DNA from 4 places in the Kocuria sp. PD6 genome. Region 3 is predicted to be linked to each of the others. Evidence: riboswitches for the same ligand, from Rfam matches in the RefSeq annotation. Region 3 holds a riboswitch; each other region holds the start of a gene.
What was found. A riboswitch is a leader RNA that binds a small molecule or an ion and turns the genes downstream of it on or off. The one in region 3 is predicted to bind S-adenosylmethionine.

Region 1 (7,221 bases), on a different contig from region 3:
CTCTACTCACTCTACTGGAAGCGCTTCACCACGCGCGGCGCGGTATTGTCCATGTACGGCGGGCTGATCATCTCCGTGGTGCTCATTATCTTCTCCCCGGTGATGTCCGGATCGGAGACCTCCATGATCCCCGGCGCGGACTTCGCGTTCTACCCGCTGTCCAACCCCGGCATCATCTCGATCCCGGCGTCCTTCCTGCTCGGTTTCCTGGGCTCGCTCAGCGAGCGCCGGCCGGAGGACCCGCGCAAGCAGTCCGAGATGGAAGTGCGTTCCCTCACGGGAGTGGGAGCGGAGAAGGCCGTCTCGCACTGACCTGGTTCACCGCCCCTTGACACGGCCGCCGTGTCCGGTTTCATCCGGACGCGGCGGCCCGTGTAGCGTTGGTGTCTGGTACTACACTGTGAACCAGTTCGCTGACCACATGCGGTTGCGGAACACCGCAAACGCGCACAACGAGAACCAGAGGTGGAGAAATGGGCATCATTAGCTGGATCATCCTCGGTCTGATCGCCGGCGCGCTCGCCAAGCTGATCCTTCCGGGCAAGCAGGGTGGCGGGATCATCGTCACCATCATCCTCGGCATCGTGGGGGCCTTCCTGGGCGGCTGGCTGGGTAGCTTCATCCCCGGCCTGAGCGACGGGATCAACAGCTTCAGCATCGGCACGATCATCACGTCCGTGATCGGCGCGATCATCGTGCTGCTCATCTACGGCGCCGTCGTCGGCCGCCGTCGCTGAATCATCTGCGGGTCCTGAACGGGCCTTCCACACAAGGGCGTCACCTCCGGGTGGCGCCCTTGTCGTATCTCCCGTGTCGTGCGTCCGGAGTCGTGTGCTCGGTGTCGTGCGTGCGGGGTGCGGCGCTCACGCGATACTGGGGTCATGACTTCCTCCACCGGCATGACCCCCGATCTCGACTCCGCCACCCGGCAGGCCCCCCGGCGCCTCGTGATCCTGGGGTCCACGGGATCCATCGGGACGCAGGCGCTCGACGTCGTGTCCGAGGCCGCGGGGCTGCGCCGGCCCGTCTGGGATGCCACCCACGAGCCCTTCGAGGTCGTGGCGCTCGCCGCGGGCGCGGGTCACCTCGAGCTGCTCGCTCAGCAGGCCGTGACGTTCGGTGTCCGTGCGGTGGGCACGAGCGGTACGGCGGACGACGCCGCCCGGTTGCGTGAGCTGATCGCGGACCGGTCACGCGCGGCGTCATCGGCGGCACCCGAGGTCCTGTATGGGCCGGACGCTGCAACCCGGATCGCGCAGTGGGAGGATTCGGACCTCGTGCTGAACGGGATCACCGGGAGCATCGGGCTCGCACCCACCCTGGCGGCGCTGGGAGCGGGTCGGCGGGTGGCGCTCGCGAACAAGGAGTCCCTGATCGCGGGCGGTCCGCTCGTGTTGCGCGCCGCGGTGGACACGGGCCTCCAGGACGCGCTGATCCCCGTGGACTCCGAACACTCGGCGATCGCCCAGGCCCTGCGCTCCGGGACGGCCTCCGAGGTGCGCCGGCTCGTGCTCACGGCGTCCGGCGGACCGTTCCGCGGCATGACGCGCGAGCAGCTCACGCGGGTGACACCCGAACAGGCCCTGCAGCACCCCACGTGGGACATGGGGGTCATGGTCACCACGAACTCCGCGACCATGGTCAACAAGGCACTGGAGGTGCTCGAGGCGAGCCTACTGTTCGACGTCCCCCTGGACCGGATCGACGTCACCGTGCATCCGCAATCGGTCGTGCACTCCATGGTGGAGTTCGTGGACGGATCCACCCTGGCGCAGGCGTCCCCGCCGGACATGCGCCTGCCCATCGCGCTCGGAATCGGCTGGCCCCACCGCGTGACCGGCGCCGCCGCGGGGTGCGACTGGACCCGGGCCGCACAGTGGACGTTCGAACCGCTCGATTCGCAGGCGTTCCCCGCCGTGGAGCTCATGAAGCACGCGGGTTCGCGCGGCGGGACGTGGCCCGCGGTGTTCAACGCCGCCAACGAGCAGGCCGTGCACGCGTTCCACCGCGGGGCGCTCGGCTTCACGCAGATCGTGGACATGGTCGAGCGTGTGCTGGAGGATCACGACGGCGTCACGCGGCCCACCCTCGAGGACGTCCTGGGGGCGGAGGAGTGGGCCCGGGCCCGCGCGGACGAACGTATCGCCGGGATGGCATAGGGCCCTTCCTGCGGTCGTCGGCCCATGGCAGGGCCGTGCTAGAATTCCGGGTGGATGACGAGATCCGGCGCGTAGCTCTGGCTGGCCGGACGGCAACCCTCTCCCGTAGCGGGGTGCCCCAGATGACCATCCGGTCGCGGTTGCAACAGATCACGGCAAGTGCGGTTCCCCGGAAATCAGCACGTGCCCGTCCCGTGAGCCCTCATCCAGGGGGGACTGTTCGCCCCGCGAGTCCCCGTCACAGAACCCTGGAAAGGCATGATCATGCGAACCAAGCGTTTGATTCCCGTCGTGTTGGCCACCACCCTGGGCCTCACCCTCACCGCGTGCGGCGGCGGCTCCGACAACTCGGACCCGGCCGCGGACGGCAAGATCACCGTCGGGATCGTGGGCTCGACCCCCGTGCAAGACGCGTTGAAGCAGGTCGCCGCGGACAACGACATCACGGTCGAGTACGTGGACTTCAGTGACTACAGCCAGCCGAACCCCGCTCTGAAGAGCGGTGACATCGACATGAACTGGTTCCAGCACATCGCGTACCTCGCCGATTACAACAACAACTCCGGGGACACCATCACTCCCGTGGGCTCCACGTCCATCTTCCCGCTGGGGCTGTACTCCAAGAGCGTGAAATCCGTGGGCGACTTCAAGCAGGGTGACGAGATCGCCGTGCCGAACGACTCGATCAACCTGTCCCGCGCCTTGAACCTCTTGCACCAGCAGGGTCTCGTGGAGTTCACCAAGGACACGATCGCCCCCACCGAGCAGGACATCGACACCGCCAAGTCCAAGGTCACGGTCCGCCCGGTCTCCGCCGAGCAGACCGTGCTGTCCATGGACTCCGTGGCCGCCTCCGTGGTCAACAACGACTTCCTGGACCGCGCGAACATCGATCCCAAGTCCGCGCTGGCTCAGGACGATCCCACCGCGGACAGTGCCAAGGTGTACGACAACCTCTTCGCCGCGACCGAGGCGAACGCGGACAACGAGACCCTGAAGAAGGTCGCGAGCTTCTACTACGACGACAAGGTCCAGGACGCGGAGAAGACCGAGACCAAGGGCACCGCAGTGCCCACCAAGGTGGATCAGCAGGAGCTCAAGGACTTGCTGGCCCGCTACTCGCAGGACCTCAAGGAGCAGACCAAGTGAGCCCGTCCGCCACGGCGGACACCCTGGTCAGTTTCCGGGACGTGAGCAAGGTCTTCGTCACGGGGTCCAAACGCCGCCCGCACACCGTGACCGCGGTGGACTCCGTGGACCTGGACATCCGCCGCGGTGAGATCTTCGCGGTGATCGGCTACTCGGGGGCGGGCAAGTCCACCCTCGTGCGGCTGATCAACGGCCTGGAACCGATCTCGTCCGGGACGCTCGAGGTCGCCGGTAGCCGTGTGGACGGGCGCAGCGAGTCCCAGCTGGCGCCCATCCGCCGCAAGATCGGGATGATCTTCCAGCAGTTCAACCTGTTCACGTCACGCACCGTGGCGGGCAACATCGAGTACCCGCTCAAGCGTGCCGGGTGGAAGCCCGAGGAACGCAAGGCGCGGGTCGCGGAACTGTTGGAGTTCGTGGGCTTGACCGAGCGCGCCGGGAACTACCCCGAGCAGCTCTCGGGTGGTCAGAAGCAGCGCGTGGGGATCGCCCGCGCGCTCGCGAGCAATCCCGAACTGCTGCTCGCGGACGAGTCCACCTCGGCGTTGGACCCGGAGACCACCCAGGAGGTACTGGGTCTGCTCAAGCGCGTCAACCGTGAGCTGGGGATCACCATCGTGTTGATCACCCACGAGATGGACGTGGTGCGGGCCACCGCGGACCGCGTGGCCGTGATGGACAGCGGTCGTGTGGTGGAGACCGGGACCACCGCGGAGGTCTTCGCCCACCCGCGGGCGCAGACCACGCGCAAGTTCGTCTCCTCGGTCACGCGCACCGTGCCGCGCGCGGACGAGATCGAGAAGCTGCGCCGGGAACACCCCGGGCGGCTCGTGCTGGTGGACGTCACCGACCAGAACCAGATCGGGGACGTGCTCTCGGACGCCGCCCGTGACGGTGTCAGCTTCAACATCGCCTTCGGGGGGATCTCCATCCTGCAGTCACAGTCCTTCGGAACGCTCACGCTGTCCCTGACCGGTTCGGACGAGTCCGTGGACCGCGCCGTCGAGAGTCTGCGCGCCGTCACCACGGTGCGGGAGGTGAGTGAGTGATGGAGTGGTCTGCTCTGGGCCCGCAGTTGCTGGACGCAACCGGGCAGACGCTGTATATGGTCTCCGTGACCCTCGTGCTGGCCGGGCTCATCGGCCTGGCCGTGGGCATGGGGCTCTACGTGACCCGGCGGGGCAGCATCCTGGAGAACGGTCCACTGTTCACCGCGCTGAACCTCCTGGTGAACTTCGTGCGTCCCATCCCGTTCATCATCCTGCTGGCCGCCCTGGGTCAGGTCACGGAATCGGTCGTGGGCACGCGCCTGGGCCCCAACGCCGCGATCTTCACCATGACCATCGGCGCTACGTTCGCGGTGGCCCGCATCGTGGAGCAGAACCTCATGACGGTGGATCCCGGGGTGATCGAGGCCGCGCGGTCCATGGGGGTCTCGCGCTGGAAGATCATCACCACGGTGATCCTGCCGGAGGCGCTCGGCCCGCTCGTGCTGGGGTACACGTTCCTGGTCATCGGCATCACGGACATGTCCGCGATGGCCGGTGCGATCGGTGCCGGCGGTCTGGGTGACTTCGCGTTGCGCCTGGGCTACCAACGCTTCAACGACCAGGTCACGTGGGCCGCAGTGATCGTGATCATCATCCTGGTCCAGCTCGTGCAGTTCTTCGGCAACTGGCTCGCGCGCAGGATCATGCGCCGCTGACGCTCACGCGCCCCATACCATGGCGACGCCGCCCCCGGAACATTCCGGGGGCGGCGTCGTGTTCGGCGCATCACGTGCGGCTGTAGCACGTGGGAGGAGTGGGGCACAATGGACAGTGCAACATCGCGGGGCGCGCGTCACGGGCCCCGGACGCCACTTCCTTGGGAGGCAATTCGTGACCTCGGTCAATCTCGGTATGCCCGCCGCGCCCCAGCCGGTGCTCTCGCCCCGGCGCAAGACCCGCCAGATCCAGGTGGGTTCGGTGGGTGTGGGGTCGGAGCACCCGATCAGCGTCCAGTCGATGACCACGACCCCCACCACGGACATCAACGCCACGCTGCAGCAGATCGCCGAGCTCAACGCCGCCGGTTGCGACATCGTGCGCGTGGCGTGCCCGTCCCAGGACGACGCCGACGCCCTGCCCATCATCGCCATGAAGTCCCCGATCCCGGTGATCGCGGACATCCACTTCCAGCCCAAGTACGTCTACGCCGCGATCGACGCCGGGTGCGCCGGTGTGCGCGTGAACCCGGGCAACATCCGCAAGTTCGACGACCAGATCGAGGGCATCTCCCGTGCGGCGGAGGCCGCGGGCGTGTCCATCCGGATCGGCGTGAACGCGGGCTCCCTGGACAAGCGCCTGCTGCAGAAGTACGGCAAGGCCACCCCGGAGGCGCTCGTGGAGTCCGCCGTGTGGGAAGCCTCGCTGTTCGAGGAGCACGACTTCCACGACTTCAAGATCTCCGTCAAGCACAACGACCCCGTGACCATGGTGCGCGCCTACCAGTTGCTCGCCGAGCGCGGGGACTGGCCGCTGCACCTGGGTGTCACGGAGGCCGGCCCGGCACTGCAGGGCACCGTCAAGTCCGCGACCGCCTTCGGCATCCTGCTCGGTCAGGGCATCGGGGACACCATCCGCGTGTCCCTGTCCGCGCCTCCGGTCGAAGAGGTCAAGGTGGGCAATCAGATCCTGCAGTCGCTTGGGCTGCGCCCGCGCAAGCTCGAGATCGTCTCGTGCCCCTCGTGCGGGCGCGCGCAGGTGGACGTCTACAAGCTCGCCGAGGAGGTCAACGAGGGCCTGGCCCACCTGACCGTGCCGCTGCGCGTGGCCGTGATGGGCTGCGTCGTCAACGGCCCGGGGGAAGCCCGCGAAGCGGACCTGGGCGTGGCCTCGGGCAACGGTAAGGGCCAGATCTTCGTGCGCGGTGAGGTCATCAAGACCGTTCCCGAGGACCAGATCGTGGAGACCCTGCTCGCCCAGGCCAATGAGATGGCCGAGAGCATGGAATTGGACGAGAACGGCCAGCCGGTCGAGGGTGCGCCGGTTGTGACCGCCGGGTGATCCTGCGCCGCGCCCCGCGGGTGCTCTCACCCGCCGCCGTGAACCAGTCGGCACTGGACCGCCTGCTGGCGCGGCACGCGGTGTCCGGGGTGTTCGTCGCGGCGCACGTGGCCCGGATCCGGGCCGCCCGCGGTCGGCGGCAGCCGCCCGTGATCGGTGTGGTGGACTCCTCCGGCGAGCTCGTGGGCGCGTGCTGGGCGGGAACCAACGTGGTACCCGTGGTGCTCGACGAGACCGGGACGGACCTCGTCGCGGACGTCCTGGCCCGCGGCGGCCCCCGCTTCGCCTCGTTCTTCGGTCCCGCCGATCCCGTGCTCGGACTGTGGGAAAGATTGCGGGACACGTGGCCCGAACCCTTCGACGTCCGTCCCGTGCAACCGCTGCTCGTGATGGACCGTGATCCCGCACCCGGGTTGTTCACGGGGCCCGCCCGCGATGTGCGATGGGCGCAGGACGAGGACTTCCCTCGCGTGCTGCCCGCGGCCGCGGCCATGTTCACCGAGGAAGTGGGGTACTCCCCCTTCACCACCGGGGCGGAGGGTTACCGCCAGCGAGTGCGCTCCCTCGTGCGCGATCGCAGGACCGCGGTGCTCACCGACGAGCACGGCACCGTGATCTTCAAGGCGGACATCGGGTCGCTGCACGGGTCCGTGTGTCAGATCCAGGGTGTGTGGGTGGACCCCGAGCACCGGGGGAGGGGACTGGCCGTGCCGTGTATGGCCGCGACCGTGGCGCTCGCCCGGCAGTATGTCCCGACCGTGAGCCTCTACGTGAACTCGTTCAACGCACCCGCCCTGGCCACATACCGCCGAGTGGGTTTCCGGCGGCACGGGGATTTCGCCACGGTCCTCCTGTGAGCCCCCGGG
Region 2 (7,221 bases), on a different contig from region 3:
ACCGGCCGTCGCGATCCACGATCACGGGTGCTCCCGTGCCCTCGGAGACGAGCGGGATCCCGAGCCCCCGGGCGCGCCCCAGGATGGGCCACAACAGGGGAGAGGTGTAGCGCTCCATGTGCAGCTGGTGCCGGTCCGCAGCGTAACTGCCGCGGTGCGACTCGGAGAGCGCTCGCAGCTCCTCGAACCAGTCCAGTTGCTCCGCGCTCAGGTGCCCGGAGCGGGCGTGGGAGGCCAGGTTGCCCCAGTCGATGCCGGTGTGCACCCACCCGTGGCGCTGTCCGCGCAGCACCGGACGGGCCGTGAGACTCAGCGGGGTCTCCCGGGGTGATTCCTGCCACGCTTTCGGGGTGCGGTTCTGCACCCGGGCCAGGTCCAGTTCGAGGGCCACGGTGGGTCCGGATTCCGGGTCCGCCACGACCCTGTCGGGACTCGTGCCGGGCACGATCCGGGAGAGTTCGCTGCGCCAGTCCGGGGCGGCACCCGGACCGCGGGCGTCCGTGAACTGCGCAGCACCATCCATGGCCCCTACCGTACCGCCCGGTGCGGACACGGCCGGGCGCCGGTGGGCGAGGGCCCGGGCAGCGGCGTCGTCGTGGTGCAAACCGGGGGCGCGGTGGGATCGGGCAGTGAACCGCCGACGGGCGGGAACTTATAATCGACAGGGATTGTCGTGTTTCGAGCGCGCCGCACGGCGCAGACGGAGGATTTGTGGCTGACGCTGCCGGTTTCCACACGGGGGACCACGCAATGGCATCCGGACCCCGGGAAGTCGATTACCTGCGCTGGAACGACGCCGTGGCGCGGGCATTCTTCGGCCCCAGGAGGGCTGGGGAACTGGTCCACCTGGACCTGGACGAGAAGATGCTCGAACAGATCGGCTCGGAATTCGGCCTGGACGGCCCGGCCACGCTGCGTGCGCTCGCCGACTCCGTGACGCCGCTGCTCGTGACGGACGGCTCCCGCCGGTCCGTGTTCGACGCGTTCAACAAGCTCACCGAGGCGTGGTACCGGACGTCCCGGCGCCAGCTCGAGGACCTCACCAGGATCGGCCCGCCGCCCATCGTGGCGCTGTTGGCCCTGTTCGCCCTGGCCGGGCGGCACATGTCCGCGCTCGCGGCGCGCACGGGCAAGAAGTCCGTGTCCACGTTCTACCTGCCGCTCGCGGTGTTGCTGCAAGCGGGCCAGGACAACGTCAAGGCGCTCGAGACCTCGGTGCGCAAGGACTCCGAGACCTACTGGGACGCGCTGCGCTATTGGCTCGAGGCCTTCGACGGTCAACTCGGGTTGCCGTCCGCGTACGCCGTGAACCACCGTCCCGTGGGCCTCGCTCTGTCCCAGACCCTGTTCGGCCCGTCCGAGCTGCGGCAACTGCACCAGATGTTCGAGGACCTCGAACTGACCACGGCGCAGGGGATGAGCGCGGCGGAGCTCGGGATCTACATCGACTTCTGGCTCGACATCGCGGACACCGATGTGTCCAAGAGCCTGCGCAGCATCTGGACCAACCCCCTCACGCGCGATCCCGCGTTGCAGGTCGCGCTCGCCCAGTTGGACGCGTGGGAGTCCGCCCCGGACGACGCCGCCGCTGCCGCCGCCCGCGGCACGCGGCACCTGGGCTCGCGCAGCCCCGGGTTGTCTCTCACGGACGGCACGGACTACGTGGGCAACCCCATCTACGAACTCGGTTTCGTGGTGCCCAAGCGGCTGGTGCCCGGTCGTGAGGTGGATCTCGCGACCACGGTCGGCCCGCGCACCATGTTCCTGTCCTACATCGGGGACGCGTTCCTGGGGATCTCCGCGTACAACGCCCGCATGACGAGTGACACGCTGCTGTCCGGGCAGCTGCAGATCACCGCGGGGGAGCTCACCCTCACGCGTAATCCGCGGCCCGTGGTGGTCTTCGCCAAGGACGCGTACTCGGACACGTTCATCTCCGTGGACCACGTCCCCGCGGCGTGGCCGTGCCGGATCATGGTGCGCAATCAACCTGAATGGGTGGATCAGATCCGCGCGATCCTGGACGACTCGGCCTCTCCCGACTACCGCGTGGTGGGCCCGGGGGAGAACGGAGTCTGCGAGGGCTGGGTGCTGTTCGACGACGTCCAGGTGCTGCGTGCCGGTGACCCCGCGCTGACCGTCAACGACAACTTCTCGGCCCTGGTACCCCGCCTGGTCCCCGCAATCACCCTGTCCGGCGGGCTGCGGATCCCCGGGGACGTGGACCGGTTCTCGGCCCTGCGGCCCCCGCAGTTGACCGTCACGTCCGACAGCGACGACCCCCTGTCCGTGGAGTGCGAGTGGCGCAACCCGCACTCGTTCAAGCTCATGAGCACCAAGCTCACCGCACCCCGGGTACCACCGTTCCAGGTGAGCCTGGGCGGTACGGAACTGGCCCGCGAGGACGGCCACCTCAAGCCCAACGACTACACGCTGGTGCTGCGTTCCGGGCGCACCGTGAAGCAGCGCCTCGAGTTCCGCGTGCGGGACAGTTCCTACTACATCACTCAACGTTCCCTGGGCTACGACGGTGAGATGGTCCACGTCGCGGAGGAACCGTTGTGGCCCGTCACCGCGGTAACGCGGGACGAGATCCCGGATGAGTACGTCCAGGGCTCGTTCGACAACATGGACCCCCACGAGGCCGCCGTGGACGAGGTCCCCGTGCCCGAGGTCGCCGGGTGGGAGTCCGCCGAGGGGCAGATGTTCCCCGAGCGCAGCAACGAGCTGCCCGAGGCCCCGGACGTGTCCTGCATGGTCACGGGCAAGCACAAAGTGATCCTGCCCCCCATGGATCCCAAGGCCAAGGCGCCGTGGGTGTTCGGGCGCTGCAAGTTCTGCGGGCTCACCAAGCGCTACCCCGGCCGGCTCACCAAGCTCTCGGCGGTGGGTCAGACGGGTTCGGTCGAGGCACTGCAGTTCATCGGCCCGGACGAGGGCGAGTACCCGGGGTCCTGGGCGCCGTTCAAGGACATCCTCACGTTCTTGGGTGGCAGCAAGCGGTCGAGCCTGTCCATCGTGGCGCGCCAGCTCGAGGACTCCGAGCGCTTCGAGGAATGGTTCGTGGGTCACCTGCAGGCCCTCGGTTTCCTGGAGGTGATCCGGGACGAGAACTGGACGGTGCGCCGCTGGCAGGTGTGCTCCCCGGCCCTGACCCAGCTCGTGGACGGCTCCATCCTGCTCACGGGCGGGTGGAAGACCGACCAAGAGGACGCCGTGACGCAGGCGGTCGGGGCCCAGGGTGGTGAGGTCGTGGTGCTGTCCCCGGAGGACCACGCGACCACCATGCTCCAGGATGTGGACCTCGACGCGCTGAGCAAGCTGCTGCCCGAGGGGCTGTGCGACGTGGTCTACGACGCCGGGCCCGTCATGCTCGACACCCTGCCCCCGTTGTCCTCGGTCGTCGCCGGGCTGCCCCTGAAGGAGATGCAGTACAACGGGGTCGCGGAACGCTTCGTGCCCGCGGACGCCACGTGGGAGGCCACGGACGACCGCAACCAGGCGGGGCTGTACCGGATCAACCACCACCACAAGACGCGCTACGCCTACCGCACCGCGGAGGACGTGGTCTCGGGTCACGCCCGTCCCGTGTCCTCGGGGCTCGGCAAGCACCTCGCGGCGCGGGACACCGGCACGGCGTTGGTCAGCTACGATCCCGAGCTGCGGTTGCTCTCCGTGCCCATCGGTGCCGCCCTGCCGGGGCTCTACGCGCGCGCCACGGTGCTGTGCTCGGGGCTGCTGCCCACGCTCGTGGACGAGGACTTCTCCCTGAACTACGGGGACGTCTCCGAGGAGTTCGCGAGCGCCCTCGTGGCCAAGCTGCTGGGCTGACAGTGCCGCCCCGGGCGAACGGGGGGGGGGTGTACTCGTGGGGCCGCGCGGCTGCATTCGGCCGCTGCGCGGCCCTCCCCTAAAGTGAGGTGGCGTGCCATGACTAACGGCTGGTAGTAAGGCGCCTCAACCCCGGGTCGTCCGACGTCCGACCCGCATCCCCGACGTGACCACACACGATTCCTCGTCCATCCGTCACCCACGCCCGGGCTCGTCGCCCGTCGCGGATCCGCCAGCCCTGTCCGGGCCCCTCGCTCTGCGCCACCCCGGTTGCCCGTCAACTGGCGGGTCTTCGTGGCCGCGGCAACCCTGCTTGTCTCGCTGTCCGCCTGGGCCACGGAGGCACCCGAGCACGCCGACGCCGTGATCGGCGGCGTGGTCGCGTGGGTCGCCTCCCGGCTGGGGTGGTTCTACATCCTCACGGCCGCTCTCGTGATCGTGTTCGTGATCCTGGTCGCGGACAGCAGGCACGGCACGATCAAGATGGGCCCGGACCACGCGAAACCCCAGTTCAACCTGTTCACGGGGTGGGCCATGTACGCCCTGATGGGCATGGCATTCGGCTACTTCGCCTACCGCTTCGGCATGCCGCTGAGCATCCGCTCCGCTCTCTACCCCTGATCGGGTGCCGGATCCACGGTGCCGCCGGCGACGCCGTGGACACCGCGGCGCTGCTGGGGACCCTCTTGGGCGTGGACAAGGGCACCCGGCGGCTTTCCGAGCTGAGCATCATCCTGGCGATCGGGCTCATGCTGTACGTGCTCATCACCGGGCGCACGGCGTTCCTGCTGGATGCGATCGTCAAGGGCGTGAGCGGATTGCGCGTGGCAGACGCCTCGGTGATGTCCGAGCTCGTGACGGTGAACCCGAAGATCACGGTCTTCATGATCGGTGAACGCGCCGCCGAGCTGATCGCCCAGGACCGGGACGCGACCGCCCGGTGAGCACGGCCGTCAAGAACCGAGCAGGCTGAGAACATGGGTGTGGCCCGGGTCCGTCCGGACCCGGGCCACACCCGATCGTGGAGTTCGCGGTCGCGGGGACCGTGCTCGCGAGGACTACGCGGGCAAGGGCTCCAGCTTGTAGAAGGACACCCCGCCGGTCACCCGGGACGCCCCGGGGACCAGGAGTCTGCTGTACTTGGCGCACCACTGGCCGCGCCCCCGTGTGTGCTGTGCGGCGAGTGCGACCTCACGGGCGTCGTCCGCGAAGTACTCGTGCTCGTGACCGTCCGATCCCGTGATGGACACCACGTGCCGGGCGGGGTCCGCCTGAACGGTGACGTCCACCCATTGTTCGCGGGTGTCGGGGTGGGATTTCTGGGTTGTCGTGTTCATGATGTCGGGCCTCTGAATTTTCCGGTCGCTTGCCGGAACCACACGTGTGGCCCCGGCCGCTTCGTCATCCAATCCACCCCTGAACCGAGGGTTGGCGTACGCCGAGTTGGAGCTCTGGGCGCGCGGTGACGTCCTTGTCGTTGCGCGGGCGCATCTCGTGAAGCTGCTTCGAGCCTATCCGTGGATTCCGGGGACCAGCCAGGCGCGGACCGAGAATGTCATCAAAACTTAATCAAGCTTCTGTTGAGTAACATCTGGCACCCGGCGGCGGTTCTCATGGGGTGCGCAGGCCGCTGCGGCGCGTGCCGCGCATCCGGGAGGTGACCGTGCGAGCGCGCTCGTAGTGGCCCAGCAACTGCTCGCACACGGCACCCCACGTGCGCTCCTGCACGCACTGGTGGGCGGTGCGCGCGAAGGCGAGGCGTTTGGCGTCGTCGCCCGCGAGGTCCCGAACGCGCTCGCGCAACCCGGCCAGGTCACCCGGGGCGTAGAGCCACCCGTTACGCGAGGAGTCCACGAGGTCCAGGGGGCCGCCGCGGCCCACGGCCACCACTGGAACCCCGGAGGCCATGGCTTCCTGGATGGTCTGGCAGAACGTCTCGTGCTCACCGGGGTGCACGAACACGTCCAGCGACGCCATGGCCGTGGCGAGTTCGGTGCCCGTGAGGAAGCCCTCGAAGTGCGCGTTGGGCAATACCGAGCGCAGCGACTCCTTCCCGGGGCCGGAACCGATGATCACGAGCCGGGTGTCCGGCAGAGCGTCGATCGCGGCGAGGTCCGCGACCTGCTTCTCGGGGGCCAACCGCCCCACGTATCCCACGAGTCGCTTGCCGCCGCCCACGCGCTCGCGCCACGCGTGATCGCGCAGCGCGGGACGGAACCGGCTCGTGTCCACTCCGCGGCGCCACATGTGCACCCGCTGGACGCCGTGCTCGTGGAGCTGGCTGATCGACGCCGTCGAGGGAGCGAGCGTGAGGGTCGAGCTGTTGTGCATCGCACGCACGTGGGACCACATGGCGGTCTCCAGCACGGACGCCCCGTAGCGTGCGGCGTAACCGGGCACGTCCGTCTGGTACACGGCCACGCACGGCAGACCCAAACCCTTGGCGGCCTGGATGGCCTGCCACCCGAGCACGAACGGGGACGCCACGTGCACCACGTCCGGCGCGAAACGGGCCAGGATGCGCTGCATGCGACTCACGGTGCAGCTCGCCACGCGGACCTCGGGATAGCCCGCGAGCGGCAGGGACGGGATGCGTTCAATCCGCACGCCGTCCACGTGGTCCACAGAGCCCAGGAACAGGGTCTTCTCATAGGAGGGGGCGATCACCATGGCCTCGTGCCCGTGATCCCGCAGGTGTTCCAGGACGCGGATCACCGAATGCGTGACACCGTTGACGTGGGGGAGGAACTGTTCGGCCACCAATGCGATTCTCACGGTTCCCACTGTGGGCCCCGCGCCTCACGGGGGAGTCACCCGGGGGTGGCCCGCAGATGAAGTCCGCGCTAACTTCGCTGCCCGTGGTGCGCGGGTGAACGTGAAAAGATGTCCGGTGATGAAACTTCCCTCACTGCCCGGCGTGGTCTCGGGCGTACGCGACCGCTTCACGTCGCACGGTTCGTCCCCCGCGCGCGCCGCCGACGTGCCCCGCCCCGAACCGGACGACTCCCCGGGACTGCCCATGCCGCTCGCGCTGCAGGGCGTGATCGAGCTGCTCGCGGTGGCCGTGGTGGGCCTGTTGCTGGGCACCGTGCTCCTGGGCGCGGTATGGGCTGCGGGGGGCTTCGCGACCCTGGGCGCGGGCGGGAGCCTGCAGCTCGCCGGACAGGTCTGGTTGCTCGCGCACTGCGTGCCCCTCACGATCCAAGCCATCCAGGGCCTGTCGCTGGACGGTGGCGGGACGGTCACGCTCGTGCCTCTAGGGCTCACGCTGATCCCGTTCGGCCTCGCGGTGATCGCGGGCCGCCGGATCGCCCGGGCGTGCTGGCGCGGTCAGTTCCTGATCCCGTTCTTCGCCGGGATGCTCGCGTACGCGCTCTTCGGGGCCCTCGT
Region 3 (7,221 bases):
GGCGTCCGTTGTCGTCGGACAGTGTGGCCACCGCAGTGACGCCAGCTGCTTCGGAGGACGCGCCGTCCGAGGACCGCGGTGCGGCGGAGGAGGTGTCGTGAGTGCTCATGAGGACTGCTTCCCTTCGATCACCTGGGCCACGGCGGCCGCATCGGCGTGTTGTGCGTAGTGCTGCTCCACGATGTTCGCGAGCGCCTCGTCCACGTCCTGCTGCGAGGAGACGTCCCCGGATTCCACCAGGATGGGCCCGACCCGCTCGAGCACCGCGAGCTGTTCGGGGCCCGGAACGGGGTCGATGTCCAGGTGGGTGCGCTGCCAGACCCGCCGGGCGGTGTCGCGATCGATGCTCGCGCCTTCCGCGAGGATCGCGATCCCCTCCTCCGGGTGCTGCAGCGCCCACTGCCGCGCGTAGGCGTACGTGTTCACCACGTCCTGCGCACCCGTGGGATTCAGCTGCAGGAACACCTCCCTCGCGTTGAGGAACCCGTACGTGTTGAACTCCAACTGCCGGTGGAACAGCACGTCCCCCGCCTTCTCCGCGGCGGCCATCACGGGGTCCAGTCCGGACCATGCGGCCACCTGACCGGTGTCCAGCGCGGTGCGCCCGTCCGCGTGCTGCAGGTTCACCACGGTGACGTCCTGTGCGCTCATGCCCGCCGCGCCGAGGGACTGCAGGAGGAAGAAGTACGGATCCGTGCCCTTCGTCGCGGCCACGGACGTGCCCGCGAGGTCCGCCACGGTGCGCACGGGGGAGTCCGGGGTGCGCACGAGCGCGGACCACTCGGGCTGTGAGAACAGGTCGATCGTCCTGATCGGCGAGCGGTTGGCACGCGCGAGCAGTGCGGCGGAACCTGCCGTGGAGCCCACGTCCACGACCCCGGCGCGTAGCGACTCGTTGGCCTTGTTGGAACCGGCCGAGTACACCCACGTCACGGTCTGGCCGTGGGCGCCGGCGACCTTCTCGAGCCAGCCCTTGGCCTTGATGATCAGGGACAGCGGGTTGTAGGTCGCGTAGTCCAGGTAGATCTCGTGCGCGGAACCGCCGGCCACACCGCGGCCCGGACCTTCGCCCTCCATGACGCATCCGCTCAGGGGCAGCGCCAGCGCGGACAGGCCGAGTGCCTGCAGTGCGCGGCGTCGGGACAACTGCGCCATGCGCTCAGCGCTCCACGCCGAGTAGGGCCAACAGGTGGGCGCGCAGTGCGGTGATCTCACTGTCCTCGCGGGAGCGCGGGCGGGCCAGCTCGGGGGAGATGATCTCGGCGATGGTCGCGGGGCCCGTGGCCGTTTCCCGCGCGAGCACCACCACGTGATCGGAGAGCACCAGGGCTTCCTCGACGTCGTGGGTGACCATGAGCACGGTCGTGGGATCGGCGCGGTGCACGTCCAGCAGCAGATCCTGCATCCTGATCCGGGTCAGGGCGTCCAGGGCCCCGAAGGGCTCGTCCAACAGCAGGACCCGCGGGTTCCGTGCCAGGGCCCGGGCGAGGGATGCGCGCTGTGCCATGCCCCCGGATATCTCCGAGGGACGGTGATTCGCGTGGTGGGACAGGCCGACGAGCTCCAACAGCTGCGCCACCCGCCGCTTCCCCTCCTGGGCGGGAGTCCCGTGGGGCAGACCCAGTGCCACGTTGCGCGCCACGCTGCGCCACGGCAGCAACCGCGGTTCCTGGAAGCCGACGGCGCAGCGCGGGTCGATCTCGCGCACCACCGAGTCGTCGATCCGGACTTCGCCCTCGCTCGCCGTGCCGAGCCCGGCCACGGCGCGTAGCAGGGTGGACTTGCCGCACCCCGAGGGGCCCAGGACGGAGACGATCTCGCCCGGACGCACCGTGAAGGTCACGTCCCTCAGGACCTCGTGGACATGCGCTCCGTGGTGTGCGGGGAAGGACTTGCCGACCCGGTCGAAGGTGACCGCCGCGGCGTCGACGGCAGATTCCGGGCGCGTGAGGATATGGCTCAATTCATCAACTCCATCGTTCCTGGCATTAGCACCTTGCCCGCGTGGGGCTGGTTGCTGCGACGTCAACGAGCCAGGTCTCTCAGCCGCTCCGGATGGGAACCCCACCATTGAACGGGCCGGGAGCCCGCGGGTGCAAATCGTGTGACGCGCCGGGGCGCCGTCGTGACGTGCCGTAACCCCAGGTGTTTCCGAGGACCGGGGATCCCCGTTAGGATCGATGCCACAACGATCACGAGTGCCGACGTTTAGCCCTGGCTTGTCGGACGGCAACCCTCTCCCGTAGCGGGGTGCCCCAGGTGAGGATCGGGCCGCATGACACACCGCATGCGGCAAGTACGGCGCCACACAAGCGCGCTGGACCCGCAAGGTAGGCCGCCGTAGGTGGTGCACGGGGCGCGGGTCGTGTTCCTGCTGAGGGGCTGACCGAGATGAGCAAACGGATTTCCGTCAACGCGTTCGACATGACCTGCGTGGATCACCAGAGCTTCGGGTTGTGGCGCCACCCGCGGTCCCGGGCCACCGAGTACAACACCATCGAGTACTGGACGGAGCTGGCCAAGCTGCTGGAGCGGGGCAAGTTCGACGCCCTGTTCCTTGCGGACGTGGTGGGCATCTACGACATCTACAAGAACTCCGCGGCTCCGGCCGTGCGTGACGGGGCCCAGGTCCCGGTCAACGACCCGTTCATGCAGGTCTCGGCCATGGCCGCCGTGACCGAGCACCTGGGTTTCGGCGTGACGAGCGCGGTGACCTACGAGCAGCCCTACACCCTGGCCCGCAAGTACGCCACGCTGGACCACCTCACCAAGGGCCGTGTGGGCTTCAACGTGGTGACCTCCTACCTGCCCTCCGCCGCCGAGAACCAGGGTCTGCCGCGCCAGATTGAGCACGATATGCGCTACGAGATCGCGGAGGAGTTCCTGGACGTGTGCTACAAGCTCTGGGAGGGCTCGTGGGAGGACGACGCCGTGGTGCAGGACCGTGAGACGGGCGTCTACGCGGATCCCACCAAGGTCCACCCCATCCGGCACAGCGGGGAGCACTTCACCGTTCCCGGGGCGGGGCTCACGGCACCGTCCCCGCAGCGCACGCCGCTGATCTTCCAGGCCGGCGCCTCCTCGCGCGGGCAGGCGTTCGCGGGTAAGCACGCGGAAGCCGTGTTCATCGGCGGGTTGCGCCCGGACCTCACGCGTTTCGTGACTGACAAGATCCGCGACCGGGCTCGGGCCGAGGGCCGCAGCCGTGACGACGTCAAGATCTACGCGATGCTCTCCGTGGTCGTCGCGGACACGGACGAGCAGGCCCAGGAGAAGTACCGCGATTACCTGCAATACGTGGACCTGGAGGCCTCCCAGGCGATCATCGGTGGGTGGTCCGGCGTGGACCTGTCCCAGTTCGACGAGGACGAGGCCCTGAACTACATCAAGACCGACTCCATCCAGTCCTTCTTGACCCCGTTCACGCTGCAATCCAAGGACAAGCAGTGGACGCGCGAGGAGATCGCCAAGCACTGCGCCCTGGGCGGGATGGGTGCCGTGCTCGTGGGTTCCGCGCAGACCGTCGCGGATCAGCTCGAGACCTGGGTGGACGAGGGCGGCCTGGACGGCATCAACCTGGCCTACCACGTGAGCCCCGGTTCCTTCGAGGACTTCGTCGAGTACGTGGTCCCCGAGTTGCAAAAGCGCGGGCGCTACCGTACCGAGTACGAGGGCACCACCCTGCGCGAGTCCCTCTACGGCGAGGGCCAGCCGCGGGTCAAGGACACCCACCCCGCCGCGAAGTACCGCGGCGCGTTCGTGGGCGAGCCCTCCGTCGCGGACACGCCGTCCCGCGAGCTGGTGGGCTGACACCTCCCTCCAACGACGACGCCGCTCGCGCCCGGTCCCGCAGGTCCGGCAGGGCGGCGTCGTCGGCTTCCTCGCCCGTTGCCAGGGCGGGACCCCCGTGTGAGAGTGGAACGCGTGCAACCCGGTTACGACCACTTGGCGAACGACTACGAGAAGGCTTTTCCCGCTCCCTTCCGCACGGCGCTCGAACGGCGCGCGGTGGAGGCCTTCGCGGATCACGTCATCGCGGCAGGGGCGCCCGGCCCCGCGATGGATGTGGGGTGCGGCACGGGCCACGTCACGGCCGCACTGTCCGAGCGGGGTCTGCACGTGGTGGGGGTGGACCCGTCCGAATCCATGCTGGGTATCGCGCGCACATCGTACCCGGAGGTCGCCTTCGAAGCCGGCGATGCGAATCCCACGTCGTGGGGTGGTGCAGCGGGGCCTGACCGCCGAGTGGCCGCCGTTCTTGCGCGGTTCAGTCTGATCCACGTGCCACCCGCGCGGCTCCCCGGCATCCTGGACTCCTGGGCGGACGTGATGGCACCCGGAGGGGTGGTCATGGTGGCGTTCCAAGCACTCGACGGAGAGCGTGCCGTGGTCTCGTTCGATCACGCCGTGGCTCCGGCGTGGCGCTGGCATCCGGACGTGATGGCCGATCATATGAAGCATGCCGGGTTCACGGAGGCCTGGCGTACCGTCAGTCGCCCGGACGCAGAACATCGCTTCCCCGAGTGCCACCTGTTGGCGGCACGGTGACCTGATCGAGCACGAGATGGATGGGTTGTTTCATAGGGTGGGGGAAATGCCCGTGACCCGGAGGGAACCGTGGACGAGGACCTGCTCGGAGTGATCATGCTGTCGTTCAGCACGGTCCTGGTGTGCGTCGTGACCGTGGTGATCGTCAGGGCAGCGGCCGTCGGCTCGCTCGATCGCAACGGGGCCGTGGGCCTCCGGACCCGGCACACGCGCGCGACCGACGCCGCGTGGTCCGCGGGTCACGCCGCGGCCCTTCCGAGGGTGCGGTGGTCCGTTCCCGTGGCCGTGTGTGCCGTGGTGGCGGCGATCGTGTTGCTCGTTCTGGGGCGGCCCGAATGGGGCATCGTCGCCGGGCTGGTGGGTGTACTGCTGCAGGTCGCGGTGCTGGTGTCCGCCGTGGGGCCGGCCAACCGTGCCGCTCGGCGGGCCGCGCAAAAGTCGGCTCCGGAACCCCGCGCCTGAGACCGGAACCCCGCGCCTGAGACCGGGGCGCATCAGCGGCGTCGTCGACGGCGCGGCGGGCGTAGGGGGGGCACGACGGGGCGCTCGCGGGAGGCCTTCGCCGGAATGGAGAGCGGCCGGTGCGGGCGGCCAGGTTGCGGGTCAGTGACTCGCTTCGAGCTCCACGAGCAGGACACCGGCGGCGGCCCAGATCCCGTAGGTGACCCCCAGGGGCATCCCGCGGCGCAGTACCAGCGTGAGACACATGAAGGCCCCGGTGTACCCCAGCACCACCACGGCGTACAGGGCGGGTTGTCCCAGGGCCGCCTTGATGCTGAGCGTCGCGGTGACCTCCGGGAGGACGGCCCCGGCCAGGAAGAACCAGGCCATGACGTTGCCCTGCCTCATGACACCCGGTCCCGGCGGTTGCGAACACCGGCGACGGCGCGGTCGGGCGCTGTGGCGCTACTCGGGCAGGAGATCAACGCCGGTGAGCCTATAGCGGCGGCACCCGGAGCCACGCCGTGTGACCGAAGTCGGGCGGCGGCTGCCGTTGACCGCGCGGGGCGCGCGAGCGTCGTCGTCCCTCGAACCGACGGGAGCGAGCCCGTGGACGATTGACCCCGGCGGCCTAGAGTGGTGACACAGCTTACATGGTAAGGCGACTTCCACACACGCTACGAGGGAGTAAACATGAAGGTTTTCGCGCACACGGAGCCGGGTGGAGCAGCCCAGGAACTCGAGGTGGAACGGCCCGAACTGGAAGGCTCCGCGGTCATGATCCGCGTGACCAACTCGGGGGTCTGCCACTCGGACGTGCACTGCCAGGACGGGTACTTCGACCTCGGCAGCGCCGGGCGCTACGAACTGACCGCGGCGGGCGCGCAGTACCCCGTGGTGCTCGGGCACGAGATCGTGGGTGAAGTCGTGGCCGCGGGACCGGACGCCACGGTGACGCCCGGGGACACCAAGTACATCGTGTTCCCGTGGATCGGTTGCGGCGAGTGCCAGGCCTGTTCGGAGGACCGCGAGAACTACTGCAGCGGGAAGAAGCGCAACCTCTCGGTGCAGCGCCGCGGCGGCTACGCAGAGGAGGTCCACGTGCCGGACGAGCGCTACCTGGTGCCGCTGGGCGACATCGACCCGTCCTTCGGCGCCACGCTCGCCTGCTCCGGCCTGACCTCCTACTCAGCGGTCAAGAAGATCATGCCGCTGCCCGCGGATAAGCCCGTGGCCGTGATCGGCGCGGGCGGTGTAGGGCTGATGACCATTGCGGTGCTCAAGGCCCTGGGTCACGAGAACATCGTGGCCGTGGACATGAGCGAGGCCGCGCTGAAGAACGCCCAGGCGGTGGGCGCGTCCGCCACGGTGGCCGTGGGCGGCGAGGACCTCGTGGGCGACATCGTCCGGGCCGGCGGGGAGAAGATTGCCGCGGCCATCGACCTCGTCAACAACGGGGACACCTCCAACGCCGCGCTCTTCGCCATGGCCAACGGCGGGACCCTGGTCAGCGTGGGCCTGTTCGGGGGCCAGTACCAGTTCCCCACCGCGCTCACCGCGTTCAACCTGCTGAACATCCGCGGCAATTTCGTGGGCAGTCTTCCCGAACTCAAGGAGCTCGTGGCGCTCGCCCAGGACACGGATCTGCCCAAGCCGCCCATCACGGAGCTCCCGCTCACCGCACAGGAGGTCAACTCCGCGCTGGACGGCCTGCGCAACCGCACGTTCAACGGCCGCGCGGTGCTCGTAGCGGGCTGATCCGCACCGGGCCCCGTGCCCACCGTGCACGACGACGCCGTCGCCACCCCGATCTCTGCGGGCGGCGACGGCGTTCGCGCACCCGGGCGAGGAACGAACACTCGCGCCCGCCCCGGGTGGGCGGCACCGAGGGGACGGACGACGCCGCGCCCGGCCCCGCGGCGTCGTCGTCCGGGGCGCGTCAGAGCAGGCCGGAAGTAAGGCGGCAGACGTTCTCCACGAACTTGCGCCCCAGCGAGCGTTTCTCCCAGGCGTCCAGGTCCAAGAGGGTGGAGTTGGCGCGGAACTGCCCCACGACGTCCTCCATCCGGGTGCGGAACGACTCGTCCACGATCAGGACGGAGACCTCAAGGTCCAGCGCGAAGGAACGCTCGTCCATGTTGGAGGAACCGATCACGGAGACGATGTCGTCCACGAGCACGAACTTGGCGTGCAGCACGGTGGGGGAGCTGTAGCGGTAGATCTCCACCCCGG
Region 4 (7,221 bases), on a different contig from region 3:
ACAACATGCCCACCTGCGGGGTCTCGATGAGGAACCCGTCGTGCCCGCTCGGGGACGTGATCGTGTGCAGCTCCTGCTCCCCCGGCAGCGCGGCCACGAGTTCGGCGGATTCCGCGGGGAAGAACAACCGGTCGGAGTCCACCGCGGCCACGAGCCACTCGCACCGCGTGCGGGCTAGGACGTCCCGTAGCTCGCCGCGGCCACGAGCGACGTCGTGCGACATCAAGGTCTCGTTGACACTCAGGTACGAGTTCGCGTCGAAGCGGCCCGCAAGTTTGGACGCCTGGTGGTCCAGGTAGCTCTCCACCTGGTACCGACCGCGGTCCGCAACGTGGGTCGCATGCGGGTCCTCGCGGGGCTGGGGTTCGCGCCCGAAGCGCGTCTCGAGCTCGTGCGCACTGCGGTACGTGATGTGCGCGATCCGCCGCGCGAGCCCCAGACCGGCCTCCGGGTACTCGCCCGCGTAGTAGTCCCCGCCCCGGAAGTTCGGGTCCTGGCGGATCGCGAGCGCCTGGGCCTGGCCCCACGCGAGCTGCTCGGCACCCACCCGGGCGTTAGCCGCGATCACGGCGCACGCGGCCACCCGGTACGGGTGGGTCACGGCCCACTCGAGGGCCCGCGCCCCGCCCATGGACCCGCCGATCACGAGCCGCCACCGGGAGATCCCGAGCGCCCGCGCGAGCAGCGCCTCCGCGGCCACCGAGTCCCGCACCGTCACGCGCGGGAAGCGCGAGCCCCACGGGGTGCCGTCCGGTGCGGGACTCGAGGGCCCCGTGCTGCCGTAGCACCCGCCCAGGATGTTGGCGCACACCACGAAATAGCGGTCCGTGTCGATCGCGGCGCCCGGGCCCACGAGCCCGTCCCACCAACCGTCCGCAACGGCGGCCGCGCCCTCGGGAGCGCTCGCGGCGTCCACGTGTCCCGCGCCACCGCGCGCCGCGTGCGTGTCACCCGTGAGCGCGTGCTCGATCAGCACCGCGTTGGAACCGTCCGCCGCGAGCTCGCCCCACGTCTCGTACGCGAGGTGCACGTGCGGCAGCCGGAACCCGGACTCGAGCACGAGCTCACCGAGCTCGGCCCTCCGTACGACGCCGTCGCAGCGCGTGCGCGGCCCGTTGCCCACGACCGTCATGGTCAGTTCCCCGTGTCCTCCGGCGACGACGCCGCGTCGCCGACAGCACCGCCGCCCGCGGCCACCGCGGCGAATCCGGCCTCGAGGTCCGCGAGGATGTCGTCGATGCCCTCGAGTCCCACGGACAGTCGCACGAAGCCCGGCTCGACGCCCGCGGCGAGCTGCTCCTCGTCCTTGAGCTGGGCGTGCGTCGTGGAGGCGGGGTGGATCACGAGCGAGCGCACGTCACCGATGTTCGCCACGTTGGAGTGCAGGCTCAGGGCGTCCACGAACGCGACACCGGCGTCCCGGCCGCCGTCGAGCACGAAGCCGAGCACCGACCCGGCGCCGTTGGGCGCGTACTTCAGGGCGCGGTCGTGCCAGCGCGAGGACTCGAGACCTGCGTAGGACACCGAGCGCACCTCGGGGCGGGCCTCGAGCCACTCGGCGACCTTCTGCGCGTTGGCCACGTGACGTTCCATGCGCAACGACAGCGTCTCGATGCCCTGCTCGATCAAGAACGCGTTGAACGGAGAGATCGAGGTCCCCAGATCGCGCAGCAACTGCACGCGCGCCTTGAGGACGTATGAGAGGTTGACGCCGAAGGCACCGTCCGCACCGAGATCGCGGGCGTAGACGAGTCCGTTGTACGTCTCGTCCGGTTGGTTGAAACCGGGGAAGCGCTCGGGGTCCCGCGAGTAGTCGAACGCTCCGGTGTCCACGATGAACCCGCCGATCGCCGTGCCGTGGCCGCCCAGGAACTTGGTGGCCGAGTGCAGCACGATGTCCGCGCCCCACTCGATGGGCCGCACCAGGTAGGGCGTGGCGATCGTGTTGTCCACGATGAGCGGGACACCCGCCTCGTGGGCGATCCCGGCGATCGTCTCGATGTCGAACACGTCGTTGCGGGGGTTCGGGATGGATTCACCGAAGAACGCCACGGTGTTCTCGCGCACCGCGTCCCGCCACTGCGCGGGATTGTCCGGGTCCGAGACGAACGTGGTCTCCACGCCCATGCGCGGCAGCGTGTGCTTGAGCAGGTTGTACGACCCGCCGTACAGGGACGGGCTGGCCACCACGTGGGTCCCGGCGCCGCCCAGGTTGAGGATCGCGAGCGTGGCCGCGGCCTGCCCGGAGGAGACCATCAGGGCCCCCACGCCGCCCTCGAGGGACGCGACCCGGTTCTCCACGACCTCCGTGGTGGGGTTGGTCAGGCGCGAGTAGATGGGCCCCATCTCCTCGAGCGCGAACCGGGCCGCCGCCGTGCGGGCGTCCGGGAACACGAAGGACGTGGTCTGGTGGATCGGCAGGGCGCGCGACCCGGTCACAGGGTCGGGGTTCTGGCCCGCGTGGATCTGTCGGGTTTCGAACGACCAGCCCTGGGGATTGTCGGGGGTGGGAGCGGTGCTCATGGCCGTACTCCTTCTCGGAAGGATCAGGGGTCCGGTGGCGATCCGCACGGTGCCCGTGCTGTGACCGGGCACCAATGACCCGCGCTTGCCGCATGACGTCGGTCGACGCCACGGCCAGGTCCTCACCCAGGGCACCCCACCGCGGATGGGAGGGTTGCCGGTCAGCTAGCTGGGGCTTCGCGCTGACTCTCGTGACCTATTACCTCATTGTCCGAACCCGGCGGGGCGGGAGTCAAGCCGGGGACGCTGCGAGCGGGCTCGGGGTCAGTGGCCGCTCGTTCCTGCTGTTCCATCTCCCGGGTGTGCAGTTCCCGGTCCTTCGTCTCACGTGGATGGAAGTAGAACAGACCCGTGAGCACCGCGATCACGAACACCGCGAGCATCACGAAGAACAACGGCCTCACGCCGGTCAGGTAGATGACGGGGATGGCCAGCGCCGTGACCAACCCGCCCCCGAAGAACGGTTCGAACACCAGCTGCTTGTCACCGAACGCCTCGAACACCGGGTCTTGGCCTCCGGGTCCACCACGCGCATGAGGATCAGCCCGGTGGCGGTCACACCCATGGACGGGTGGAAGTCACCGATACCGCGCCCGAACCAATAGCGACCGATGATGCGGGGTGCCAACCACAGGAAAATGGCCACGTTGAACGCGATGCCGACCACCGCCAGGATGGTGAACGCCGCCAACCACGGCCGCGATGGACATGTGCCGGGAGAACGGTTCCACGGAGGACGGGCGGCTGGTCATGGTGCCGGCGGGGTAGTACTCGTCGCTGCGGAACAGGCTCTGGACCCAACCCACCTTGACGCGCACGAACTTCCCCAGGAACAGGGCGACTCGGAGGATCAGGAGTGTGAAACCGACGGCATTTGCGGACACGGGAACCACCTCGTAGTGATCGGGATCGATATCGGTCTCAGGTCATATAGCGAGGGTTCGGTCGGAGACTCCCCGGCTGATGCTGCGAACTCCAGCCTCTGAGACGCGCGTCTCGTTGACCTGGACCCACACAGTCCCCGCCCGAATCAGCCGTCCCGATGCCAGGTCTCGGGAGGTGCGGAGAGCCAGCCCTGCCCACCGGAGCGGGCGGCGCAGGTCACACACTCGCCGGGCTCGCGCTCGATTTGGTGGCCCGTGTGGCCGGTGTCACCATGGCGTCATGAACTTGGATCACGTTTCCTTCGCGGCTCAGCCCGACGGCCTCGAGGCCACCACCGAACGCATCGCGAACCGGTTGGGGATCGAACCGGTCAAGGGCGGTGTGCACCCCCGTTTCGGCACCCGGAACATGATCCTGCCGCTCACCGACCACCAGTACGTGGAGGTCGTCACGGTGCTCGAGCACCCCGCCGCGGAGAAGGCGCCGTTCGGTCAGGCCGTCCGTGCCCGTTCCGACGCCGGCGGCGGCTGGCTCGGCTGGGTCGTAGAGGTCCCCGACCTCGCGCCCTTCGAGGCCAAGCTGGGCCGCCCCTCCGTGCCCGGTGGCCGGTTGTTCCCCGACGGTCGGCAGCTCGAATGGCATCAGATCGGCGTGAAGGGTTTGATCTCCGACCCGCAGTTGCCGTTCATGGTGCACTTCGATTCCGAGGACGAGATGCACCCGTCCCAGGCGCGGATCACGGACGTCCGGTTGAGCGGGATGGAGATCGCCGGCTCCCCCGACCGCGTCACGGAGTGGCTCGGCGGTCCCGTGGAGGACGTCCTGGGCTCGCTGGACGTCACCTGGTGCGCCCCCAACGGCACCCCCGGGGTCATGGCCGTCTCGTTCGACACCCCGGACGGCACCGTCACCATTTGATCTGGTTCCCTTCGGTGCGGCCGACGACGCCGCTCCGCCCGGTCTCCGGCATCAGCCCGCGAGCAGTTGCGGGGCCAGGAAGCCCACGGTGTCCAGGAGGGCGTGGGCGATCAGCAGCGGCATGAGTCGACCGCCGCGGCGGTAGAGCCACACGAACACGAGTCCCATGACCAGGTTCCCGAGCGTGGGTCCGAACCCCTGGTACAGGTGATAGCTGGCCCGCACCACCGCGGAGGCCACCGCCACGAGCCACCACGACCATCCGAGGGATCGCAAGCGCTCGCACAGGAACGCCACCACGATCATCTCTTCCACGATCGAGTGGCGCAGCGCGGAGAGCACGAGCAAAGAAACCGCCCACCAGGTCTGCTCCATGGTGGATGTGGTGATCTGCGCGGTGATCCCCAGGGACCGGCCCACCTGATAGAGCACCAGGGTGCCGCCGCCCATCACCGCGAACAGGCCCATTCCCCACAGCGTGTCCCACGCGGGTCTGCGCCCATCCACCCCGATCCTGCACAGCACGCCGGGGATCCCCCGCGCCACCCCGGCCATGAGGTACAGGGCCAGCAGCACGGGGACGAGCGCGAAGCCGATGCCCGTGAGCTGACGCAACGCGTCGATCAGGGGGACGCTGCTCAGGGGCCGGTTGAGCGTCGTCGTGGTGTCGGCCAGCGAGGACCGCATGAGCACCTCGGCCAGATCCAGCACGGCGTAAACCGCGGACGCCCCGAGGGACACGCCGAGCACCAGGACGATCTGAAGCCACGTGTCGGTGCGCGACATAGCGCACTGCGAAGGGGTGGGAGTCTGCACGGGACCATTGTGGCCGTTCGCGAGCGGGACCACGTCTGCGCGTCCCCACCCGCCCCTAGACTGTGGGCATGACTTCCGAGCAGCCGTGCTATCCCGTGGCCCCGAGCCGCCCGGTGGAACGCACGTTCCACAGGCACACCTTCGCCGATCCCTACGAGTGGCTCCGGGACAAGGACTCCCCCGAGGTGCGCTCGCACCTGGCCGCCGAGAACGCCTACGCGGAGGCCACGACCGAGGATCTGGCGCCCCTGCGCGAGCGGATCTACGGGGAGATCAAGGACCGCACGCTCGAGACGGACCTGTCCGTGCCGTCGCGTCGCGGGGACTGGTGGTACTTCACGCGCACGGTCGAGGGCGGCGCCCACCAGATCTTCTGCCGCGTCCCGGTCACCGACCCCGCGCAGTGGACACCGCCCACCGTGGAACCGGGCACCGCACTGGACGGCGAACAGACCCTCCTGGACGCTAACGCCGCATCCCAGGAGCACGACTTCTACGCGCTGGGCGCCTTCAGCGTGTCGGAGGACGGCTCCAGGTTGGCCTGGTCCGAGGACACCGCAGGTGACGAACGGTTCACGATCCAGGTCAAGGATCTCGCCACGGGACAACTGCTCGCGGACCGGATCGGGCAGACCTCGTACGGCGCGTTCCTCACACCGGACGCCTCCCAGCTGATCTACATCGTCGTGGACGAGTCCTGGCGGCCGTGGCGCGTGTACCGGCACGTCATCGGCCGGGATGCCTCCTCCGACGAGCTGCTGTTCCAGGAGGACGACCCCGGTCTGTGGCTCGGGGCCGAGCTCTCCGCGGACAAGCGGTGGCTCATGCTGTCCTCGTCCTGCTCCGAGTACAGCGAGTACCGGATCCTGCCGTTGACCGAGCTGACCGGCTCCCCCACGGATGAGCCGGTCGCCGATGCGTCCGACGACGCCGCTGGGCCGGCTTCCCTGCCCTGGCGCGTCATGATCTCACGCGAGGACCGGGTGCTCTACGAGGTGGAACCCCTCACGGTGGCCGGCCAGGACTACGTGCTCCTGACCCACGACGCGCACGCCCCCAACGGCCGGGTGAGCCTCATGCCGCTCGGGCACGCGGGCCGTGCCCTCGCGGACCTCGAGCTCACGGACGTCATCCCGGCGTCGGAGGACGTGCGGATCGAGTCCTGTGTTCCCACCGCCACCCACCTGGTCGTGGCCCTGCGCGCGGACACCACGCCCCGGGTCCGCCTGATCCCGCGCCGCGCGGTGGACGAGATCGTTGCGGGCCCACGCGAGGCCGTGCCCTCGACATCGGACACGGGCTCAGGCCGCCTTGCGGACTCGGACGACGCCGCGGCGTCGAGCGCGGCGGCCGGTGCGGCGTCGCCGTCGCGGCTGGACGGGGCCGAGGCCGCGTTCGACGAGGAGCTCTACACGAGTGGCGTGCTCTCCGCGGAGTACGAGAACCCCGTGGTGCGGGTGTCCTACACGTCCTTCGTGACGCCGCCGCGCGTCTACGACATCCCCACGGCCGAACCCGGCGAGTCCGGGACGAACGAGTACGGCGTGGGCGAGCCCGTCCTGCGGCGCGAGGCCACCGTGCTGGGCGGGTACCGCAGCCAGGACTACACCGTGGAACGGGACTGGGCCGTGACCGAGGACGGGACCCGGATCCCCGTGAGCATCGTGCGCCGCGCGGACCTGGACCCCACCCGCCCCGCACCCGTGCTCCTGTACGCCTACGGGTCCTACGAGATCAGCACGGACCCCGGCTTCTCCGTGTCCCGGTTGTCGCTGCTGGACCGGGGCGTGATCTGGGCGGTCGCGCACGTGCGCGGCGGTGGCGAACTCGGCCGCGGGTGGTACGAGAACGGTAAGAAGGACACCAAGACCAATACGTTCACCGACTACGTGGCCGTCACCCGCCACCTCGCCACCCGCCCGGACGTGGACGCCCAGCGGATCGCCGTGATGGGTGGCTCGGCCGGCGGCCTGCTCGTGGGAGCCGTGCTCAACCTCGCGCCCGAGCTGTACTGTGCGGCGCTCGCGGCGGTCCCGTTCGTGGACCCGCTGACGTCCATGCTCATGCCCGAGCTGCCGC

Region 1: it holds a riboswitch for S-adenosylmethionine, as region 3 does, so the genes downstream of both, Q9R22_RS00300 (MetQ/NlpA family ABC transporter substrate-binding protein) here and Q9R22_RS05850 (ABC transporter ATP-binding protein) in region 3, are expected to answer to the same signal.
Region 2: it holds a riboswitch for S-adenosylmethionine, as region 3 does, so the genes downstream of both, Q9R22_RS01275 (hypothetical protein) here and Q9R22_RS05850 (ABC transporter ATP-binding protein) in region 3, are expected to answer to the same signal.
Region 4: it holds a riboswitch for S-adenosylmethionine, as region 3 does, so the genes downstream of both, Q9R22_RS00525 (bifunctional o-acetylhomoserine/o-acetylserine sulfhydrylase) here and Q9R22_RS05850 (ABC transporter ATP-binding protein) in region 3, are expected to answer to the same signal.

The regions. Positions count from the first base shown of each region.
Region 1 covers NZ_JAUZUS010000001.1:55,521-62,741, reverse strand. The annotation lists gene Q9R22_RS00315 (cation acetate symporter) at 1-312, shown strand, start outside; gene Q9R22_RS00310 (GlsB/YeaQ/YmgE family stress response membrane protein) at 474-737, shown strand; gene dxr (1-deoxy-D-xylulose-5-phosphate reductoisomerase) at 900-2,159, shown strand; SAM riboswitch class IV at 2,213-2,327, shown strand; gene Q9R22_RS00300 (MetQ/NlpA family ABC transporter substrate-binding protein) at 2,424-3,308, shown strand; gene Q9R22_RS00295 (methionine ABC transporter ATP-binding protein) at 3,305-4,357, shown strand; gene Q9R22_RS00290 (methionine ABC transporter permease) at 4,357-5,013, shown strand; gene ispG (flavodoxin-dependent (E)-4-hydroxy-3-methylbut-2-enyl-diphosphate synthase) at 5,189-6,355, shown strand; gene Q9R22_RS00280 (DUF4081 domain-containing GNAT family N-acetyltransferase) at 6,352-7,212, shown strand.
Region 2 covers NZ_JAUZUS010000001.1:268,361-275,581, reverse strand. The annotation lists gene Q9R22_RS01300 (DEAD/DEAH box helicase) at 1-523, opposite strand, end outside; gene Q9R22_RS01295 (hypothetical protein) at 751-3,831, shown strand; gene Q9R22_RS01290 (BCCT family transporter) at 4,102-4,452, shown strand; partial or broken gene Q9R22_RS01285 (hypothetical protein) at 4,359-4,586, shown strand; partial or broken gene Q9R22_RS01280 (GMC oxidoreductase) at 4,632-4,775, shown strand; gene Q9R22_RS01275 (hypothetical protein) at 4,890-5,168, opposite strand; SAM riboswitch class IV at 5,189-5,331, opposite strand; gene Q9R22_RS01270 (glycosyltransferase family 1 protein) at 5,443-6,606, opposite strand; gene Q9R22_RS01265 (DUF6350 family protein) at 6,725-7,221, shown strand, end outside.
Region 3 covers NZ_JAUZUS010000005.1:39,855-47,075, forward strand. The annotation lists gene Q9R22_RS05840 (ABC transporter permease) at 1-109, opposite strand, end outside; gene Q9R22_RS05845 (aliphatic sulfonate ABC transporter substrate-binding protein) at 106-1,155, opposite strand; gene Q9R22_RS05850 (ABC transporter ATP-binding protein) at 1,160-1,963, opposite strand; SAM riboswitch class I at 1,971-2,062, opposite strand; SAM riboswitch class IV at 2,191-2,305, shown strand; gene Q9R22_RS05855 (LLM class flavin-dependent oxidoreductase) at 2,383-3,810, shown strand; gene Q9R22_RS05860 (trans-aconitate 2-methyltransferase) at 3,910-4,548, shown strand; gene Q9R22_RS05865 (SdpI family protein) at 4,618-5,010, shown strand; gene Q9R22_RS05870 (SMR family transporter) at 5,152-5,397, opposite strand; gene Q9R22_RS05875 (alcohol dehydrogenase) at 5,683-6,747, shown strand; gene cls (cardiolipin synthase) at 6,929-7,221, opposite strand, start outside.
Region 4 covers NZ_JAUZUS010000001.1:103,813-111,033, forward strand. The annotation lists gene Q9R22_RS00520 (homoserine O-acetyltransferase) at 1-1,132, opposite strand, end outside; gene Q9R22_RS00525 (bifunctional o-acetylhomoserine/o-acetylserine sulfhydrylase) at 1,135-2,523, opposite strand; SAM riboswitch class IV at 2,600-2,720, opposite strand; gene Q9R22_RS00530 (hypothetical protein) at 2,685-3,026, opposite strand; gene Q9R22_RS00535 (hypothetical protein) at 3,102-3,407, opposite strand; gene Q9R22_RS00540 (VOC family protein) at 3,688-4,326, shown strand; gene Q9R22_RS00545 (CPBP family intramembrane glutamic endopeptidase) at 4,378-5,142, opposite strand; gene Q9R22_RS00550 (S9 family peptidase) at 5,211-7,221, shown strand, end outside.